One region of the Nitrincola sp. genome, then DNA from elsewhere that is predicted to be linked to it. Evidence: predicted binding sites of a transcription regulator. Region 1 holds the regulator's gene; each other region holds the start of a gene.
The links. Region 1 encodes FliA, which starts transcription of late flagellar genes. Its sites were predicted from a motif close to CTAAAGTTNNNNNNNNNNCNGCCGATA; they were not measured.
Positions count from the first base shown of each region.

Region 2: the regulator FliA is predicted to act here: its motif matches at 3,949-3,975, upstream of fliD (flagellar filament capping protein FliD).
Region 3: the regulator FliA is predicted to act here: its motif matches at 3,775-3,801, upstream of flgM (flagellar biosynthesis anti-sigma factor FlgM).

Region 1 covers NZ_JBLXDN010000016.1:3,622-9,674, reverse strand. The annotation lists gene flhA (flagellar biosynthesis protein FlhA) at 1-1,008, shown strand, start outside; gene flhF (flagellar biosynthesis protein FlhF) at 1,050-2,492, shown strand; gene ACN0R1_RS12725 (MinD/ParA family protein) at 2,499-3,314, shown strand; gene ACN0R1_RS12720 (RNA polymerase sigma factor FliA) at 3,339-4,049, shown strand; gene cheY (chemotaxis response regulator CheY) at 4,149-4,520, shown strand; gene ACN0R1_RS12710 (protein phosphatase CheZ) at 4,544-5,338, shown strand; gene ACN0R1_RS12705 (chemotaxis protein CheW) at 5,352-6,053, shown strand, end outside.
Region 2 covers NZ_JBLXDN010000049.1:12,532-18,584, reverse strand. The annotation lists gene ACN0R1_RS19490 (YqhA family protein) at 1-398, shown strand, start outside; gene ACN0R1_RS19485 (serine hydrolase domain-containing protein) at 411-1,433, opposite strand; gene ACN0R1_RS19480 (hypothetical protein) at 1,784-2,104, opposite strand; gene fliD (flagellar filament capping protein FliD) at 2,520-3,875, shown strand; gene fliD (flagellar filament capping protein FliD) at 4,020-5,402, shown strand; gene ACN0R1_RS19465 (flagellin) at 5,538-6,053, shown strand, end outside.
Region 3 covers NZ_JBLXDN010000034.1:17,459-23,511, forward strand. The annotation lists gene ACN0R1_RS17310 (flagellar hook assembly protein FlgD) at 1-54, opposite strand, end outside; gene flgC (flagellar basal body rod protein FlgC) at 74-508, opposite strand; gene flgB (flagellar basal body rod protein FlgB) at 511-912, opposite strand; gene ACN0R1_RS17325 (CheR family methyltransferase) at 1,113-1,952, opposite strand; gene ACN0R1_RS17330 (chemotaxis protein CheV) at 1,975-2,916, opposite strand; gene flgA (flagellar basal body P-ring formation chaperone FlgA) at 2,983-3,687, shown strand; gene flgM (flagellar biosynthesis anti-sigma factor FlgM) at 3,836-4,162, shown strand; gene flgN (flagellar export chaperone FlgN) at 4,168-4,668, shown strand; tRNA gene ACN0R1_RS17350 (tRNA-Arg) at 4,704-4,780, shown strand; gene ACN0R1_RS17355 (DUF6538 domain-containing protein) at 4,958-6,053, shown strand, end outside.

The DNA.
Region 1 (6,053 bases):
GAGGTGGGTTACCGCCTGATACCCATGGTAGATAAAATGCAGGGTGGGCAGTTGTTGAGCCGGATTAAAGGGGTGCGTAAAAAACTATCCCAGGATCTGGGCTTTTTGGTGCCTTCAGTGCATATTCGTGACAATCTGGATTTGATGCCGGGTGCCTACAGGATAACTTTGATGGGTGTTATCAGTGGTGAGGGCGATGTTTATCCTGATCGAGAGCTAGCCATCAATCCGGGGCAAGTTTTTGGAACCCTAAAAGGTGTATCGGTGAAAGATCCAGCCTTTGGTCTTGATGCGGTGTGGATAGAAAAAGGTCAAAAGGAGCATGCGCAGACTCTGGGTTATACTGTAGTGGATGCCAGTACTGTAGTTGCAACGCACTTGAATCAGATATTGCAAAGTAACGCACATGCCCTATTGGGGCATGAAGAGGTTCAGCAACTACTGGATATGCTCACCAAATCATCACCGAAGCTGGTTGAAGAACTGGTGCCGAAAAAGCTGTCGATCAGTGTGTTGCTGAAAGTGCTGCAGAACTTGTTGATGGAGCAGGTCTCTTTGAAAGATTTTCGTTCTGTCGCAGAAGCTCTGGCAGAAGCCGTAGACAGAACGCAGGACCCTTTGTCGCTGACAGCCGCTGTACGGATTGCCTTGTCCAGGCTGATCGTGCAGAGTATCAATGGTTCTGATCCGGAATTGCCAGTCATTACCCTGGATCCATCGCTGGAGCAGATGTTGCTGGGTTCGATGCAGCAAGGCGGCCCGAATGACGAGACACTGGTGCTGGAGCCTGGTATGGCTGAGCGTTTGCAAACTTCTTTAGGGCAGGCAGCACAGCAGCAGGAAATGATGGGTAAACCTTCAGTGTTGCTGGTGGCAGCACCGATTCGACCGCTGATGGCTCGGTTTGTACGCTATGGCGAGCATCAGGTGCACGTGCTGTCGTATCAGGAAATACCAGAGAATAAGCGTGTGACGATCGTGGCTACAGTCGGAGGTGGTAATGCCTAGGGGTATGCGGGCTTTTAGCAGCTGGCTAATAAGGAATTGTTATGAAAGTTAAGCGCATTTTTGCGCCGGATATGCGTCAGGCAATGCGGCGGGTCAGAGATGAGATAGGTGCGGATGCTGTCATTATCTCCAATCATCGTGTTGCCGGCGGTGTTGAGGTGGTTGCTGCACGAGAAGAGGACTACGAGTTGGCGCAGGCTGAGCTTCGGCGCAATCAGCAGCGTAATCAGCCAAAGAATCGTCCTGTCGCTCCTGTGCCCAGTAATGCGGTAGCGGATGATGCGTTAGCATCGGAACTTCGACGTGCACAGGTGCGCATATCCGAAGCTCGGCGTCGGGCCGAACAGCCTGAACCTCAAGTCAATCAGACTGTTAACCGACAAATAGATGCTGAAGACGATGAAGACCTGCGCTTTATATTACAGTCGCTGAAAACGCGGCAGGAAGAGCAGGCACGTAAAGAAATTTCAAATGAGCACAGCCAAGAGCCAGACAGTCTTTGGGGTTCAGCCACTACGATGCCGGCATCATCATCTGCCGATGAAGAATCCAATCGCTTGGTTAAAAGTATGCAGCAGGAGATACAGCAGCTCAGAACAATGATGGAGCAGCAACTGGGTCAGGGACGGCATTCGTTGGCGGCTCCAGATGTGGTGCCTGATCGTGTCGCAGAAACGCCCTTGCATGCCCGTCTGCATGCATTGGGTCTTGGTGAAAGATTGATTCGCCAGTTGACTGCCAGCATTGAGCCGGACTTGAGTGCCGAGATGGCCTGGAAAAACACCCTGGCGCGGCTGGCAGATTCAGTGCCTGTGGTTGGGGAAGAATACATTGCCCGTGGCGGTATGATTGCCTTTGTAGGTGCCACCGGTGTAGGTAAGACCACTACGATAGGGAAGTTGGCGGCGCGTTATGTGCTGCAGCATGGCAGTTCAGGCTTGGCGTTGGTGACTACGGATTGTTATCGAATTGCTGCACATGAGCAGTTGAAAACATTTGGTCGTATTCTGGATGTGCCCGTGCGTGTGGTGGATGAAAACCATAATCTCGATGAGGTGTTGTTGTCGCTACGTGGTAAGCGCCTGGTGCTAATAGATACAGCAGGTATGAATGCGGGTGATGCGGAAGGTGTGCAACAAAAGCAGATGCTGGCATCCGTATCGGTTCGTCTAAAAAAACTTCTGGTGCTGTCCTGTTCTAGTCAGCGTCAGTTGTTAGAAAAAGCCTGGGCTAATTACCAGGAGCTTGAGCTCAATGCGTGTGTGCTGACTAAGCTGGATGAGTCTGGCAGTATCGGGGATGCTTTGACGCTTGCGGTAGAACGCCGTTTACCGGTGGCCTATGTAACTGATGGACAGAAAATACCGGATGATCTGATTGTGGCTCAGCGTCAGGATTTGGTCAGCCGAGCGGTGCTTGCGGCGCAATATACAGGTTCCGAGACCGACAGTGAAACCGACAGTCAAATGTTCAGGGCGGGTTAGGAATTCATGAAGCAGGCACATCCAGTAAAAGTAATTGCCGTGACCGGTGGTAAAGGCGGGGTCGGTAAAACCAACGTCTCAGTGAATCTGTCGGCTGCGCTGAGTGAAATGGGGCGGCGTGTTGTGTTGATGGATGCGGACCTGGGACTTGCTAATGTGGATGTGTTGCTGGGGTTGCGAGTAAAAAAGAATATTACCGATGTGCTTGATGGCCGCTGCTCACTAGCTGAGGTGCTGGTTAAAGTGGATAAGAATATGTCTATCGTTCCTGCATCTTCAGGGACACAGGCTATGACGGCTTTATCAGAGCATCAGCATGCTGAACTGATTCATGCCTTTAATGATATTGCCGATATGATGGATATTCTGATCATAGATACGGCCGCTGGTATATCGGAGTCGGTGGTTAGTTTTGTTAAGGCGGCTCAAGAAGTATTAGTGGTTGTTTGTGATGAACCTACGTCAATTACCGATGCGTATGCTTTAATTAAGATGTTGAACCGTGATCATAAGATGACCCACTTTCGGATACTGGCCAATATGGTCCATTCGGAAACCGAGGGACGTAACATGTTTAATAAAATACTCACAGTTACTGACAGGTTTTTGGATGTAACGCTTCAATACGTCGGATCAATACCTTATGATGAGGCTGTTCGTAAAGCGGTGCAGAAACAAACGCCTGTTTTAAAAGCATTTTCAGGCAGTAAGGCCTCTGCAGCTTATCGGCAGTTGGCCAATAAGGTAGACAACTGGCCGGTGTTAAAAACACCACGTGGTCATTTGGAATTTTTTGTTGAGCAGTTGGTCAAGCGACATTAACTGGATACTGGAAACTTAGGCTGTATGTATAATCAGCTTCAATTTAAAACCAGTAATGAACTGCTGGAGCAATATGGTCCTTTGGTGAAGCGTATTGCTCAGCATCTGCTGGCTAGGCTGCCATCCAGTGTTGTGCTGGATGATTTGGTGCAGGCTGGTATGATCGGTTTGCTGGAAGCCGCCAGAAAGTTTGATCCTGGCAAGGGTGCAAGTTTTGAAACCTATGCTGGCATCCGCATTCGAGGATCTATCATTGATGAGGTTCGTCGAGGAGATTGGACGCCACGCTCGGTTCACCGTAATGGCCGTCGTGTCAGTGAGGCGATTCGGGTCGTAGAGCTACGTACCGGTCGGGACGCATCAGATGCTGATGTGGCTGCTGAACTGCAGATAACTGTATCGGCTTATCATGCTTTGTTGCAAGACTCGCTGGATAGTCGGCTTTTCAGTATAGATGAGCTGAGCCATGATGAAGATGACTCAGTGGGTATGCAGTTTGAAGGTGATGATCCTGGTCCGGATGAGTCTTTTCAGAGTGCATCATTTCGTCAGGCTTTAGTCGATGCTATTGGTAATTTGCCTGAGCGCGAAAAATTAGTGATGGCACTATATTATGATGAAGAGATGAATTTAAAAGAAATTGGCAGCGTTCTGGGTGTCAGTGAGTCAAGGGTTAGCCAGATTCATACTCAGGCCGCGCTGCGGTTAAAGGGGCGGTTACGTGATTGGCAGTGATTTTTGTTTGTTATCCGTGTCGGGCCTGTCTAGTATAGGTTTAGCACGCTTATCTTTTACTGTAGAAAGCCGGGGGGGCAGTGTCTTGTGAAAAAAGACATCAGGATTCTTGTTGTGGATGATTTTTCCACCATGAGACGAATAATCAAAAACTTGCTGCGAGATCTAGGCTTTACCAACGTGGAAGAGGCTGATGATGGCAAAACAGCCTTGCCTATTCTTAAGCAGGGCCGTATTGAGTTTCTGATAACTGACTGGAATATGCCGGGTATGACCGGTATTGATCTGCTCAAAGAAGTTCGTGCTGATCCAGAGCTTTCACATATACCAGTGCTTATGGTTACGGCCGAAGCCAAACGTGAACAGATCATTGCAGCCGCTCAAGCCGGCGTGAATGGTTATGTGATCAAGCCCTTTACGGCTGTCGTTCTCAAAGAAAAAATCGAAAAAATATTTGAACGTATCACCTGAAGTAGTCGGCAAGAGATGGAATAATGAAAAAAAAGATAGCCTCACTTGAATACGATGGCCTAGACGATCTGCTTGGACAGATGGCCAGAGAGTTGGTCGAGACGATTGACCGAGGAAACCTCAGTCATGCAATGGAGATAATTAACGATCTTCAGGAAGCTCGGCATCAGGTTTTCTATAATGAAGTCGGACATTTAACCCGCGGGCTTCACGAGGCTATCAAGGCTTTCTCTTCCGATATTGATGATAAAATTCCGTCGACAGATGCTGGCAGTATGACTGCAATGACGGATGCTTCTGATCGGTTGGCTTATGTTATAGAGCTGACAGATAAAAGTTCGCATGAAACCATGGATAGGGTAGATCGTTCGCTGAGTCTGGTAGATCGTCTGGATGGGCAGTCTGAGCGCTTTCGTGATTTGCTGCTGTTGGTGGGGCAGTTAGAGGGCGATTTCAAAGCACTGGACGGTGTTTATGACCGTACTTGCGATGTCAAAAATGAATCCGAAAAAACAATAGCAGAACTGCGTGCCACCTTGACTGATATTTTGGTATCCCAAAGTGTTCAGGATATTACCGGTCAACTGATTCGACGGGTAATTACCTTGATGACCCAGGTTGAATCACAGCTGGTCAAACTGATGGATATGGCGGCCAAGGTGGAGCGTCTCACCGGTATCGAAATGCCCCATGGGGATGCTTCCAATGAGGATCAGGATGCGATACGTGCACAGGGGCCACAGCTCAAAAAGAAAGAAGCCGGTGCAGTCAGTAGTCAGGATGATGTGGATGAACTGCTCTCGAGCCTTGGGTTTTGATTAGGAGATCGCTATGAGTTTGGATGTTGATCAGGAAATTCTTGAAGATTTCCTAGTAGAAGCAGGAGAGATACTTGAGCTTCTGTCAGAGCAGTTAGTCGAACTTGAACAGCGCCCTGATGATCGGGATCTGCTGAATGCGATCTTTCGCGGGTTTCATACGGTCAAGGGTGGAGCCGGCTTTTTGCAGCTTGACACTATGGTGGACTGCTGCCACAAAGCTGAAAACCTTTTCGACCTGCTGCGGAATGGTGAGCTAAGTATTTCTCCGTCACTGATGGATGCGGTGCTTCAGGCATTGGATTCGGTAAATCTGATGTTCGAGCAGGTGCGTGGTGGCAAAGAGCCAGTGGCAGCGCCACAATCTCTGCTCGATACACTGGATGCTTATACCAAGGGACAGGTGCCGGAACCGGTTGCCGCGTCACCAAAATCGACGCCCGCGGCTCCTAAGGCCAAACCCGTTACGTCAGCTAACCCCAATACCCCCAATGATGAGTTTGATCAGTTATTAGGGGATCTGGTTGGTGCTGATGCAGCTGCAACGTCATCAGATTCTGATGATTTGATCACGGAAGATGAATTTGATGCGCTGCTGGATGAGTTGCATGGTGCTGGCAAAGGGCCAGGTAAGCATGATGAGTTAACTCAAGCGGCTGCCACGAGTAGCGATGAAATCACTGAGGATGAATTTGAAGCCTTGCTGGATGAACTG
Region 2 (6,053 bases), on a different contig from region 1:
ATATCTTCAAAGTGGTGGGCGATGTGCTGCACTACTACTTGGTAGATGACTCTCGCAATATTCACGATACCCTAGTACCCGATATCATCATCGCAGTAGATATCTACCTGATTGCAATTGTGCTGCTGATATTCGGGTTAGGTATATACCGACTGTTTGTGTCCCGCATTGACCAAGCCGAGGTGCGCTATCCCACTCACCCCTTCAATGTTGCTTCACTGGATCAGTTGAAAGACAAAATCGCCCGAGTCGTGATCCTGGCCGTGATTATCGAATTTTTCCGCGCCGTGGTGGATATCCGCTTCAGCACACCGCTGGAAGCGATTTACCTAGCGCTCTCGGTGCTGGCGCTGGCTGCCGCGCTCTACTTGATGAGTTTGGCGCATAAAGGGGAGTAGGCTTAACGGGCGTTATGGTGTGCGCCGTGTCTCCTCTGCCAATAAATTGGCCACTAACGCGTTAAGCTGTTGCTGAAACTGGCCACCGGGCGATGGCGGGGATGGGTCTGAAGTGATCACCACCGTCATCTCCCGCTCGGGAATCACATACAGCGCCTGCCCGCCGTAGCCTCTTCCATACACGGCTTGCTCACCCGCGAGCGTCGTTATAAACCATCCAAAACCGTAGCCGTCGCCTGTCCAGGGGGACTGGCCTCTGGGCGTCCATGAATCTTCCACCCAGCCTTCAGGCAGCACGCGCTGGTCATTGGCCATACCGTCGTTACGGTACAGCTCCCCAATCGCAATCAGCGCGCGAGGGGAAAGCTGCATGTCGTTGCCGCCGAAATAGATGCCTTGAGGATCCCGTGGCCACGGCGGAATCGCAATGCCTAGCGGTTCGCCTAACAAGCGCTGGGCAAGCGCAAGGGTGCTTTCACCGCTGGCCTGGGTAAGTGCTGCGGAAAGCAAATGGCTGGTGCCGGTGGAATAAAGCATGCGCCCACCCGGGTGGTCGACAAACGGGCGTGTGAGCGCATCATTCACCCAGTGGTTGCTTGCCACCCAAGCGCCATAGTTACTGCCGGAGGTGCGCTCTAAGCCCGCTTGCTGAGCCAGCAAATGCGCCACCGTAATGTCGTTAACCCGTGGGTCAGCACCGCTCGGCACGCTATCTAATAGAGCAACCAGGGGCTGATCGACGGATTCCACAATGCCCTCCTCAATAGCAGCACCAGTGACCGCAGCCAACACCGTTTTTGATAACGACTTCACGTTAGCAGGTGTGGCCACCCCCGGGCCGCCTTGGTGATGCTCATGAATGATATTACCCTCATAAGCCACCACGACGGTATGCACGCGACCCAGTGCTAGAGCCTGCTGATTCAGGGCTTCTAGCGCCTCTGGAGAAGGCTCTGACGCTGTCGCAATGGGAGTCACAAACGCACTCATCACGCAGCTCATCGCACAGGACAATACAAGGGCAGTGGTTTTCATTACGGCACCAGGGAGGAGGGTGAGTAAGGTTCTGATAAGCGTAAGAAATGAAGGTTCCCTTGAGGCAGACGTCATCGCCATTACGCAAACTGCGAAAAAGCCTGCTACGCTAGGAAGGATTATTGAAGGGAAGCAACCCTTTGATTTCCATGAAACGCTAAAGCAAGGAGTGCCGTTATGCGTAACATTATCTATATCGTAGGTCTGATCGTTGTTGTTCTGTTTATTCTTTCGTTGCTAGGCCTACGTTAAGTTGCACCAAGGCTGACCCGCATTGCATGATGCAATTTTGGTGCTTCAAAACGCCCGCTCCCCCAGCGGGCGTTTTTTATACGTGCTTCACTCCCACATTAGGCGCAATCTGCTGCGCCTTGGCCAAACATATCAAACATCAGTTCGCGGCCTAATGAGGTTAAGACAAACCGGCCATACTCGTTAAAGGTGGCCGCATCACTCTCCTCTAATACTCGCTGGCAAAGAGACCAGCGTGAATGCTGTCGATTCAAGGACGCCAGCTCTTGACGAGATAAACCCCGCTGCGCCAGGGTGATGGTTTCAAGCACGTGTCCACTCTCGTACATCAATTCCGCGACGCTAGACAGGCAATGACGCAGGCTACGCTGTACGTGGAAAGAGGCAGTGGAGGCGGGGGATAACGCTTCGGCGGGCATGAGGGAACGCTCCTGCAGTCACAACAAAATGGGTGTGCTGCAGTGCATTATAAAGCAGGTGTTGGGTTAGACCAAGGTCTATGTGGCATGCTGCTTAACGGTATTCGATACGGTGAAATGTGAGGCAGAACTGTCAAAATTCTGCAGCTTTCCGAGAGTAAGCTAGGAGTTGCGGTGTGGGGCGTATAGAGATAGCGGCATATTATGTTACTTATTTTTACATATTAATACTGAAAAATTCGCCACACTATTCAAGTTAATGGGCATCTCGCCGAATGGTTATAAGATATAGCGACATTTGAAATCTGTAGACATTAGATTACTGTACTGCGCTAGGAGATATGTTGCCTCTTAATTAGGAGCGGCTGATAGCGAGCAAAACGCGTAGTAAAACGCACTAAGAAAAAGGCATTTTATGGCTTCCATCACATCATTAGGTATTGGTTCTGGCTTGGATCTCAATGGTTTGTTGACCCAGCTCCAGCAAGCGGAACGCGCCAAACTTGAGCCTGTTCAGCAGCAGATTGAAACAGAGCAGGCACAAATTTCAGCCTATGGGCAATTGCAAAGTGCTTTGTCCGCTTTTCAAGCTTCTACTAAAGCGCTGAATGAACAAGAAGCTTTTGAAAGCCTTAGTACTAGCGTAGAAGGTGGAGCGGTCACGGCGGTTAGCAGCAATGAAGCACAGCCGGGCCAATATGACATCCAAGTAGATCAATTGGCCACGGCCGGTAGCTTAGTAACGGAGCGCCTGGAAGCGCCGGACACTGCCCTGGTATCTGGCTCGCAGTCGCTGACCTTTGCTTTGGCAGAAGGCACTATAGACCCAATTACGCTTGAAGATGGCAGCACCTTGGAAGATATGCGCGATGCCATTAATGCACAAAGCGATGGGCGTTTAAGTGCTTCTGTCATTAATGATGGTGAGGGCTACCGTTTATCTGTGAACGCCACTGATACCGGTGCTGACGCTAGCATTCAAAGCACTAACTTTTCGCAGATTCTAGATGCTGGTGTAACCACCAGTGACACCCAAGTAGTGCAAGCTGGCCAAGATGCTGCGTTTAATGTCAACGGCATTGATATCGTCAGCGCTAGCAACCGGGTTGAAGGCGCTATTCAAGGCGTGACGCTGACGCTCTCTGAAGCCAATGCCAGCAGCACCTTGGCGGTCTCCCAAGATAGCGATGCGATTCGTGAGCAGATCACTTCCTTTGTTGATGACTACAACACGCTGAAAAACACGATTGGCAGCCTGACCGCCTATAACGCGGAAAGCGATAGTGCGGGTGAGCTTAATGGTGACAGCGCCACACGTGCAGTCGAAACCACCTTGCGCCAAGCGCTGAGCAGTCGAACGGAGGGGGATGGCTTCAGCATGCTTTCAGATATTGGCATCTCACTGCAGTTGGATGGCACCCTAGAGGTTGATGATGACCAACTGAACGGCATTATCGCGAACCAACCTGATCAACTGGCGGATTTCTTTGCAGGGGCATCTAGCGAGGGTGGTATGGCAGGGCAAATTTCAACAGCGATTGAGCAGCTCATAGGGCCAAGCGGACGACTGGAAAACGCCGTGACTAGCTCTGAGAATCGCGTAGCGTCGTTAAACGATCGTTTTGCCACCACCGAGAGCCGAATCGATCAAACGATTGAGCGCTATCGAGCCCAATTTGCAGCCATGGACAGCATGGTGGGGCAAATGAATCAAACCAGCGCTTACCTGACTCAGCAGCTTGCAACGTTAGGGCAAATAGGCCAAAACTAACCTTATTAACTTTCTCCATCGCGGCCTAGAGCTTTCTCTAGGCCTTTTTTGTAGCTTAACTCCTGCTGCTAGGCTAAAGTTTTTTCCCACTCTGCCGATAACCTACTCAGTCTATTTTTTTAAAATTAAAAGGAGCTGAGCCACATGGCGACGATTACCTCTCTTGGCGTTGGTTCAGGTTTGGATTTGAATGGCCTGCTGACTCAGCTGCAAGCGTCTGAGCGGCAGAAGCTAACGCCGCTTACGCAGCAACAGAATACTCAACAAACCAAAATATCGGCTTATGGCCGCCTGCAGTCGGCAATGGATCGTTTGCAAGAATCGATTACTGCATTAAATGACGCTTCTACATTTAAGCAGCAAAAAAGCACGGTGACTGGCGAAGGAGTAAGCGCAACAGCGGGGGAGTCAGCAAACGCTGGGCGTTACGACATCAACGTGACCCAGTTAGCACGGGCGGGCAGCGTAGCGTCTAACAGCGTCACGATGGATCAAGTACTGGCGGCCACCGATACCACGCTAACGCTAGATTTTGGCGCCACCTACACCAATGGCACCTTTGACCCTAATGCGCCGGCCTTAAGCAGCAAAACCATTAATATTGCCGCAGGCAGCACCTTGGCCAGTGTCCGCGATCAGATTAATGCCGATGCAGAGTCAGGTGTTACCGCCTCTATCGTGAACGACGGTACAGGATTTCGGTTGGCACTGAGCTCAAAAGAAACCGGTAAAGAAGCGTCTATTACTGGTTTCTCAGGCCTAGACGGCCTTGCTATGGATACCGCTACACGCCGCGCCGGCCAGGATGCGGCGCTAGAAGTGAATGGTATCGCGATTACCAGCAGTGGAAATCGGGTGGAAGGCGCTATTCAAGGTGTGACGCTTGACCTAACATCCGTCTCACAAGAGCCCGTTAGCCTTGTCATTGAGCGCGACGAAGAGTCTTTAAAAGAAGCGATTAATGAGTTTGTCAGCACCTACAACGAAATGAAGTCTACTGTAGGCCGCATGACCGCATTCAATGGTGAAGGAGAGACGTCTGGCGAGCTGCTAGGCGACCGAACCGTACGCACAATTGAAACGCGGCTAAGCCGTGATGTGACAAACCCGCTAGGAAGCGGTGACTTTACACGTTTGGCTCAGTTCGGTATCGCGATTGATGAGCGTGGCCGTCTCCAGGTAGATGACACAAAATTAGACGAGGCAATCTCCAATAGCCCTGACGCCCTGACCTCTTTTTTTGCAGGTGAGTCATCAGAAGAAGGTTTTGCTGGCAGGTTGAGTGCGACACTCAAATCCATCACCGGCGATGATGGTCTGATTCAAACCTCAGTGAACAATGCAGAGCAGCGCATTGATAACCTCACAGAGCGTAAAGCCAGAATGGAGCTGAGCATCGAGCGCAACATCTCCCGCTATCGTACTCAATTTGCTCAACTGGATGGCATGATCGCCCAGATGAATTCGACAGGCTCCTATCTGGCTCAGCAGTTCAGTATGCTCAATGCAATGCAGAATAATAACTAAGCCTTGTTACATTGTTTTACAAAAAAAGCGCTTAATTTTTTAAAGATTTTGACTGGCCTGCCGTTAATTAAAATAACGGCGGTTAACCGCCGCAAAGCAGGCCTCAAGGCCAGTTAATTTTCAAGGAGCACTTCCATGTCTGTGATCAATACGAACATCACTGCCCTGATCGGTCAGAACAACCTGTCCAACTCTCAGGCCATGCTGTCTAAGGCGCAAGAGCGTCTGTCTTCTGGTCTGCGCATCAACAGCGCTGCTGATGACGCCGCTGGTCAAGCCATTGCTAACCGCATGAGCGCCCAGATCACGGGTATGCAACAGGCTCAGCGTAATACCAACGACGGTATTTCTCTTGCGCAAACTATGGAAGGTGGTCTGAACCAAATCAGCGACAACCTTCAGCGTATCCGTGAACTTGCTACCCAAGCGGCTAACGATACCAACACTGCAGAAGACCGTTCTTCTATCGCTCTAGAAATTGAAGAGCGCGTATCTGAAATCACCCGTGTTGCTAACGCCACTAGCTTCAACGGAATCTCACTATTGAACGGTGCTGATACTCTCAACATCCAGGTTGGTGCTAACACTACTGCAGACGTAGATAACCTGACAGTCAGCACTGTTGATGTAACAGCCGCGACCTTGAACGTA
Region 3 (6,053 bases), on a different contig from region 1:
CCGGTTAATCTGTTCGTAAATGTTACCGCTGCCAACGCCGCTTACATCACTCATGGCGTATTCCTCTCACTGCTTACTGGCCAAGCGTCAGCGTACGCTGCAGCATCTGTTTGGCCGTATTCATAATATCGGCATTGATCTGGAAGGAGCGGGACGCCGATATCATGTCAGCCATCTCCTCAACCACATTCACATTGGGGTAGTACACGTAACCCTGCTCATCCGCCATGGGGTGATTGGGCTCGTACGCCATCCGCAGGGGCGCTTCACTTTCCACGATTTCATCGATCTGAACACCCTGACCCGGCACCAGCGAGCGATAGTCTTCAGGCATCTGCTCTGGGGTAATCTCTTTTAAAGAGAACACCGGCTTGCGTGCGCGGTAGGTATCTTCTTCGCTGGAGCTCACGCTTTCAGCGTTAGCCATGTTGCTGGCCGTGGTATTTAAACGCACGGTCTGGGCGCTCATGGCAGATCCGGCGATGTCGAAAACGTTACTCAGTGACATGCTTATTCACCCTTGATCGCGGACGTCAGTCCCTTGAACTTGCTGTTCAAAAATTCGAATGAAGCCTGATAGCGCAGGGCGTTATCGGTATAACGCGCCATCTCTTCCTGCAGCTCGACTGTATTGCCATCGACTGAAGGCTGAGTTGCAGTGCGGAACATCAGGTCAGCAGCGGTATCAGGCGACAGGAATGCATCCTGATGACCGACAGAAGTCTGATCCAGCGACAGCTCATAGCTGTTATCAGTCTCACCGGCCAAAACGGCGGCGAAGTCGATATCACGCGCCTTGAAGTTCGGCGTATCCGCATTGGCGATGTTATTGGCCAACACTTCTGCACGACGGCCACGCAATGCCAGTGCATCGTCGTGAATACCCAGTGCTGAATTGAAGTTGATTGCCATGCACATGCCTCCGAAGGATTGCCGCTGCTTGTTTTGCTCTGAATAAAGCAATCCTCATGCCAATCGCATGAAACGCCCTAATATGGAGAGTTCAAAGCAAAGCGAAAAAAATCAGAACGGCAAATCAGGCGGAAAGCGGCAAGGTCGTACCGGCAAGGCGGCAAGAGCGGCGATTGCCGCTCTCGGTATTTGAGGAGGTATCAGATCGCCTGGTAGATAATGCCCGGGCGACAGTGGATCATTTTGTACAGGTCGTTCAGTCCTGACAGAGATTCGGAAGCCCCCAGTAAAAGGTAACCGCCAGGGCGCAACTGCCGATGCATTTTGCGCAAAATTTCCAGCTTTACGTCAGACGAGAAGTAAATCAGTACGTTTCGGCAAAATATCAGATCGAACTGCCCCAAGGTACTGTACTGACCCAACAGGTTCAGACTCTGGAAGCGCACACGGCTTTTAATCGCCGGCTTAATGGTCCAACTTCCCTGCGGGGAAGACTGGAAGAACTTATGCAAACGATCCTGTGACAGACCTCGCCCCAGCGCCAGCATTTCATACTCGCCCTTGCGCGCCTGCTCCAACACCGTTGAAGAGATATCCGTCGCCAGAATCTCTTCACCGGAAGAAAAGGACCCCGGATTACCCTGCTTGAACTCATCGATCACCATGCTGATCGAGTAAGGCTCCTGCCCCGTCGAACAGGCCGCGGACCAGATGCGCAGCTTTTGAAAACGGTTTTCCGCCTTCAGCTCCGGCAGCAGTTTATTGCGCAGAATTTCATAGGGATGAATATCGCGGAACCAGAGCGTTTCATTGGTGGTCATCGCATCAATGACCTGCTCTTTCAGGGTATTACCCCCAGGGCGATTCAACCGCAGCACCAGGTCGCTAAGCCCACCACAACCCTGCTGCTGCATGATTTTGCTCAAGCGGCTTTGCACCAGATATTGCTTGTGCTCTGCCAACAGAATGCCACAGCTCTTCTCAAGAAAAGTACTGAATTCCTTGAACTCTGCAGGCGATATGCTGAAGCCACTGCTCACAGGCCGGTTCCCTTATGTGTACTTACTGTGCAGATTCAACCTGGCGGATACGGTTTACAACCACACCAGCCAAATCATTGGGGTTGAACTTGGCCAGGAAGCCATCAGCCCCGACCTTTTTAACCATGGAAACGTTGAAGCCACCACTCAAAGACGTATGCAGGACCACATGCAGTTTAGACATGCGGGTATCCTCACGAATCATGGACGTCAGGGTGTAACCATCCATTTCTGGCATTTCGATATCGGAAATGACCATCAGGAACAGTTTCTCCACATCCACCTGCCGATCCAGCAGCTCATGGAGCATTGTCAGGGCCTGACGGCCATTATTAGCCACCGACACTTTAACGCCCAAGTCTTCCAGGCTGCGTTGCATCTGGTTACGCGCAACTGCCGAGTCGTCGACAATAAGTACGTGATGCTCGCGAGCACGTTGGCGCACTTCATGAGTTGCGACTTCCTCACTGACTTCGGTCGACATCGGATACAGATCGGCCAGGATTTGTTCTACGTCCAGAATTTCAACCAGCTTGCCTTCATATTCAAAGACAGCTGTCAGGTAGTTCTCATTACCGATCTCTTTCGGCGGGGCCATGATTTGATCCCACTGAGTATTCAGAATACGGTCAACCTTTCGCACCATAAACGCCAGGGTACGGCGGTTGTATTCAGCAACAATCAGGAAACTTTTCGGTTGATCTTCGGCCGGGATCGGCGCTCGGCCGATAGCTTCGGACAGATCCAGAACAGGAATGGTTTCACCACGGATATGCGCCATACCCTTGATAGAGGACGTCTGACGCGGAACCTCCGTAAGATCTGGGCATTGCAGCACCTCACGAACCTTAAATACGTTGATGCCGTATCTCTGACTGGTTTCCAGGCCGAAGAGCAACAGCTCCAAGCGGTTTTGGCCCACCATCTGCGTGCGCAGGTTTACAGTATCCAGGATCCCTGACATGATCTAACCAACCCCGAGGTCGTTAACAAAAAGTTTAGCCCGGCTTCGTATCGCCAGGACACCCGCGTGAGTATTTCCAGTTTAACACCAGTTGCTGCCACCTTGGCCATAACCTTATGGTGGCTAATGGCTTTACCAGCATCCGCAGATACTATCTCAGAACAGATCAACGTTCAGGTGTCTGAAGCAATTAAACAACACTTTCTTACCAAAGTGCCAGATAGCCGCCTTCAGATTCAGCTCAACCCGCTTCCCTCCCAGCTTCGACTTGCTCCCTGCACGGGTCCTCTGAACGTTAAATTACCGCTCCAAAGCGGCCAACGCATCACCGCCAAAGCCAGCTGCAACCAACCACGCTGGAGCCTTTTCGTAACCGGAACAGTCAAGCAGTATAAAACGATTGTGGTCGCCACCAGCCCTATCGTCAAAGGAAGCCGGCTGAATGCAGGCAAATTGGCATTAAGAGAGCGTGAAATCAGCAGCCTGGACGGTGATTACTTTCAGCGCCAGCAGGACGTTGTTGGGCGTGTCGCTCGAATCAGCATTGGTGCTGATAACGTCATTACGCCTCGTATGCTAGCTCAGGCAATGGCTGTTCAGCGTGGCGACCCCGTCGTTATTGAAGCCAGGCGCGGCAGCATCCTGATTCGCACCGAGGGGATTGCACAGGAAAACGGTAAGGAAGGAGATGTCATTTCTGTCCTGAATAGCCGCTCGAATATTGAAATACGTGCCCGCATAACAGCACCCGGTAAGGTTCAAGTGCCCTGACAACTCGCGGGGTCAGGCTCTTTTCGCTATACTGAGACCCTGCTTGGGTGTGCAACTGTAATTTTTGTTGACCCCTAACAAAAAAGATTAAAGTTTTCTTCAAGGCGACCGATACCCTTGCACAGAACAGAATGCGAGGAAATGTAAAATGGCTATCGATTTTCCCGGCCTGTCCCCGACCCAGTCGGCTGGCAACCGTGGCAAAGTCAGCGACCAGCAGAGCAGCGCCCCCTCGGGTGCAGCCAGCCAGCCGGCGGCGGCAACAGAGCGAGGCGTGGACCAGCGTGCGGATACCGTACGCATCAGCGATACTGCGCAGGCTTTGCAACGTTCAGTAGACAGCTCCGATAACGGAGGCGTCGACAACGACCGTGTTGCCCGTATCCGCGCCGCGATTGAAGACGGTTCTTACCAGATCAACAATGAGCGCATTGCTGACAGCATGCTTCAGCTCGACAGCCTATTGAGTGAATAACGCGGATGACCGTCAGTGCACCTGATGCCAACTTCAGCGCCCAACTGGGTCGACTGATCGATCAAAGTACCAAGCTGCTCCAGCAGCTTGAGCCTTTGCTTGAGACCGAACTTCAGGCACTGCAGGACCGTAACACCGACCTGCTGACGCAAAACAACCAGCTCAAACTTAACTGCCTTTCTGAGCTGGATCGTGCCATCAAGGCACGAGATGAACTATTGCATCAGCAGCAGGTTTCCCCGACGTCTGAATCCGTCCTGGAGTTTTTCCAAAACCTCCCTGCTCCCGCCAACACCCTGCTAACTCAAGCCTGGGAAAAACTGGAAAGCCAGCTCGAATCGGTCAAGAAGTTGAATATGCGCAACGAACAGGTGCTGCTGCGCAGTAAGCAAAGTACTGATCAGCTTTTGGCCCTTCTGCAAGGTCATGCCCGCAGTAACACTGTGTACAACAACTCGGGCGACGAAGGCCGTTACGAAGGCCAGCGCAGCTTGGGCAAAGCCTAGAAAAAACATCCGCTTAACGTTAGAATCCCGACCGTGCCTCAGTAGCTCAGTTGTATAGAGCAGCCCCCTCCTAAGGGGCAGGTCGCAGGTTAGAGTCCTGCCTGGGGCGCCATTTCAAATCAACCACTTCCAGATAACTCTTTGATAGTATTGAAATTAACTTTCACCACTACCTTAAAAGGGTACGAAGTCGGGTACGAAATAGAGTACGACCTTCAGCAGATGCCGCACTGAATCAGCGGAGTTTGTTACTATGCGTGGCTATCGCTTTACAGCAGGATGCTTGCAAATGAAGGTTAAGTACTTAGTCAGGAAAGCGTCAGGCCTTTACTACTACCGTAGAGACATTCCCAAGGATCTCAGGGACGTTTTCAAAAAGCGCGAAATCAAGCAGTCGCTCAAGACCCACGACCAGCAGCAAGCTGTTAGGAAAGCCCAGCAGCTAACAAAACGCTATGACCTTGAATTTGAAAGAATGAGAGGGTCTGGTGAACGAGATCAGGCCGTTCGGTTTTTGGCTAAATACGACCTCATAGATGCACCTATCTCCCGCCAGCCCAGTCAGCCAACCCAAGAACAGATAAACAACGCGCATCCACTTGATCAGTTTCTGTGGGGCTATGACATCATGATGCTGGATCTTGAGCAGCAGTCGGATGATGGGTATGACGATAGATGGAATCCTATCTACAAGCCTTTGCATCCACACCAGCAACGTGCATTAGACATACTCAATGACGAAGAAAGGGTCAGCCTGACAGAAGTAAGAGATCAAGCCTTGAAACTGGCCCAGAACCAGAAGAAAGTGAATGAAATCAACCGAACCTATGCTTACTTCATCGACCGCCTGACTGTTTTGGATTTAGCCGAGATACGAACAAGGGATGCACAGACTGTTGTTGATAAGCTGCTCGCTGAAGGCCTCAAGACAGAGACAGTGAAGAAAGCCCTCGGCATTGTCCGTAAAGGCGTTAGAACGCTAATCAAACGCTATGACATGACCATTAAAAATCCTTTTGATGATGTCGAGCTGGCGAATGTTCGTTCTGATACTATCAAGCGTCATACCGCCAGCATGTCAGAACTGAAAGAGATTCATGCGGCTGTGGTAGCTAAGAAGCACCTTGTAACAGCTCAGATAGTCGGGCTGCTACTGAACACCGGCTGCCGTTGTAACGAGCTTGGCGGTCTCATGCTGGAAGACATTGTGCTTACTGAAGCAGTACCTCATATCCGGTTAAGGCATGCTAAGAATAGACAGCTAAAGAACGATAATTCAGAAAGGCGAGTACCGCTGACGGGTGTCAGCCTTGAGGTTGCAAAGCAGATTGTTGCAAACGCATCTAAGGGCCAGGTTTACGCCTTTGAACGCTACAACAAGGACG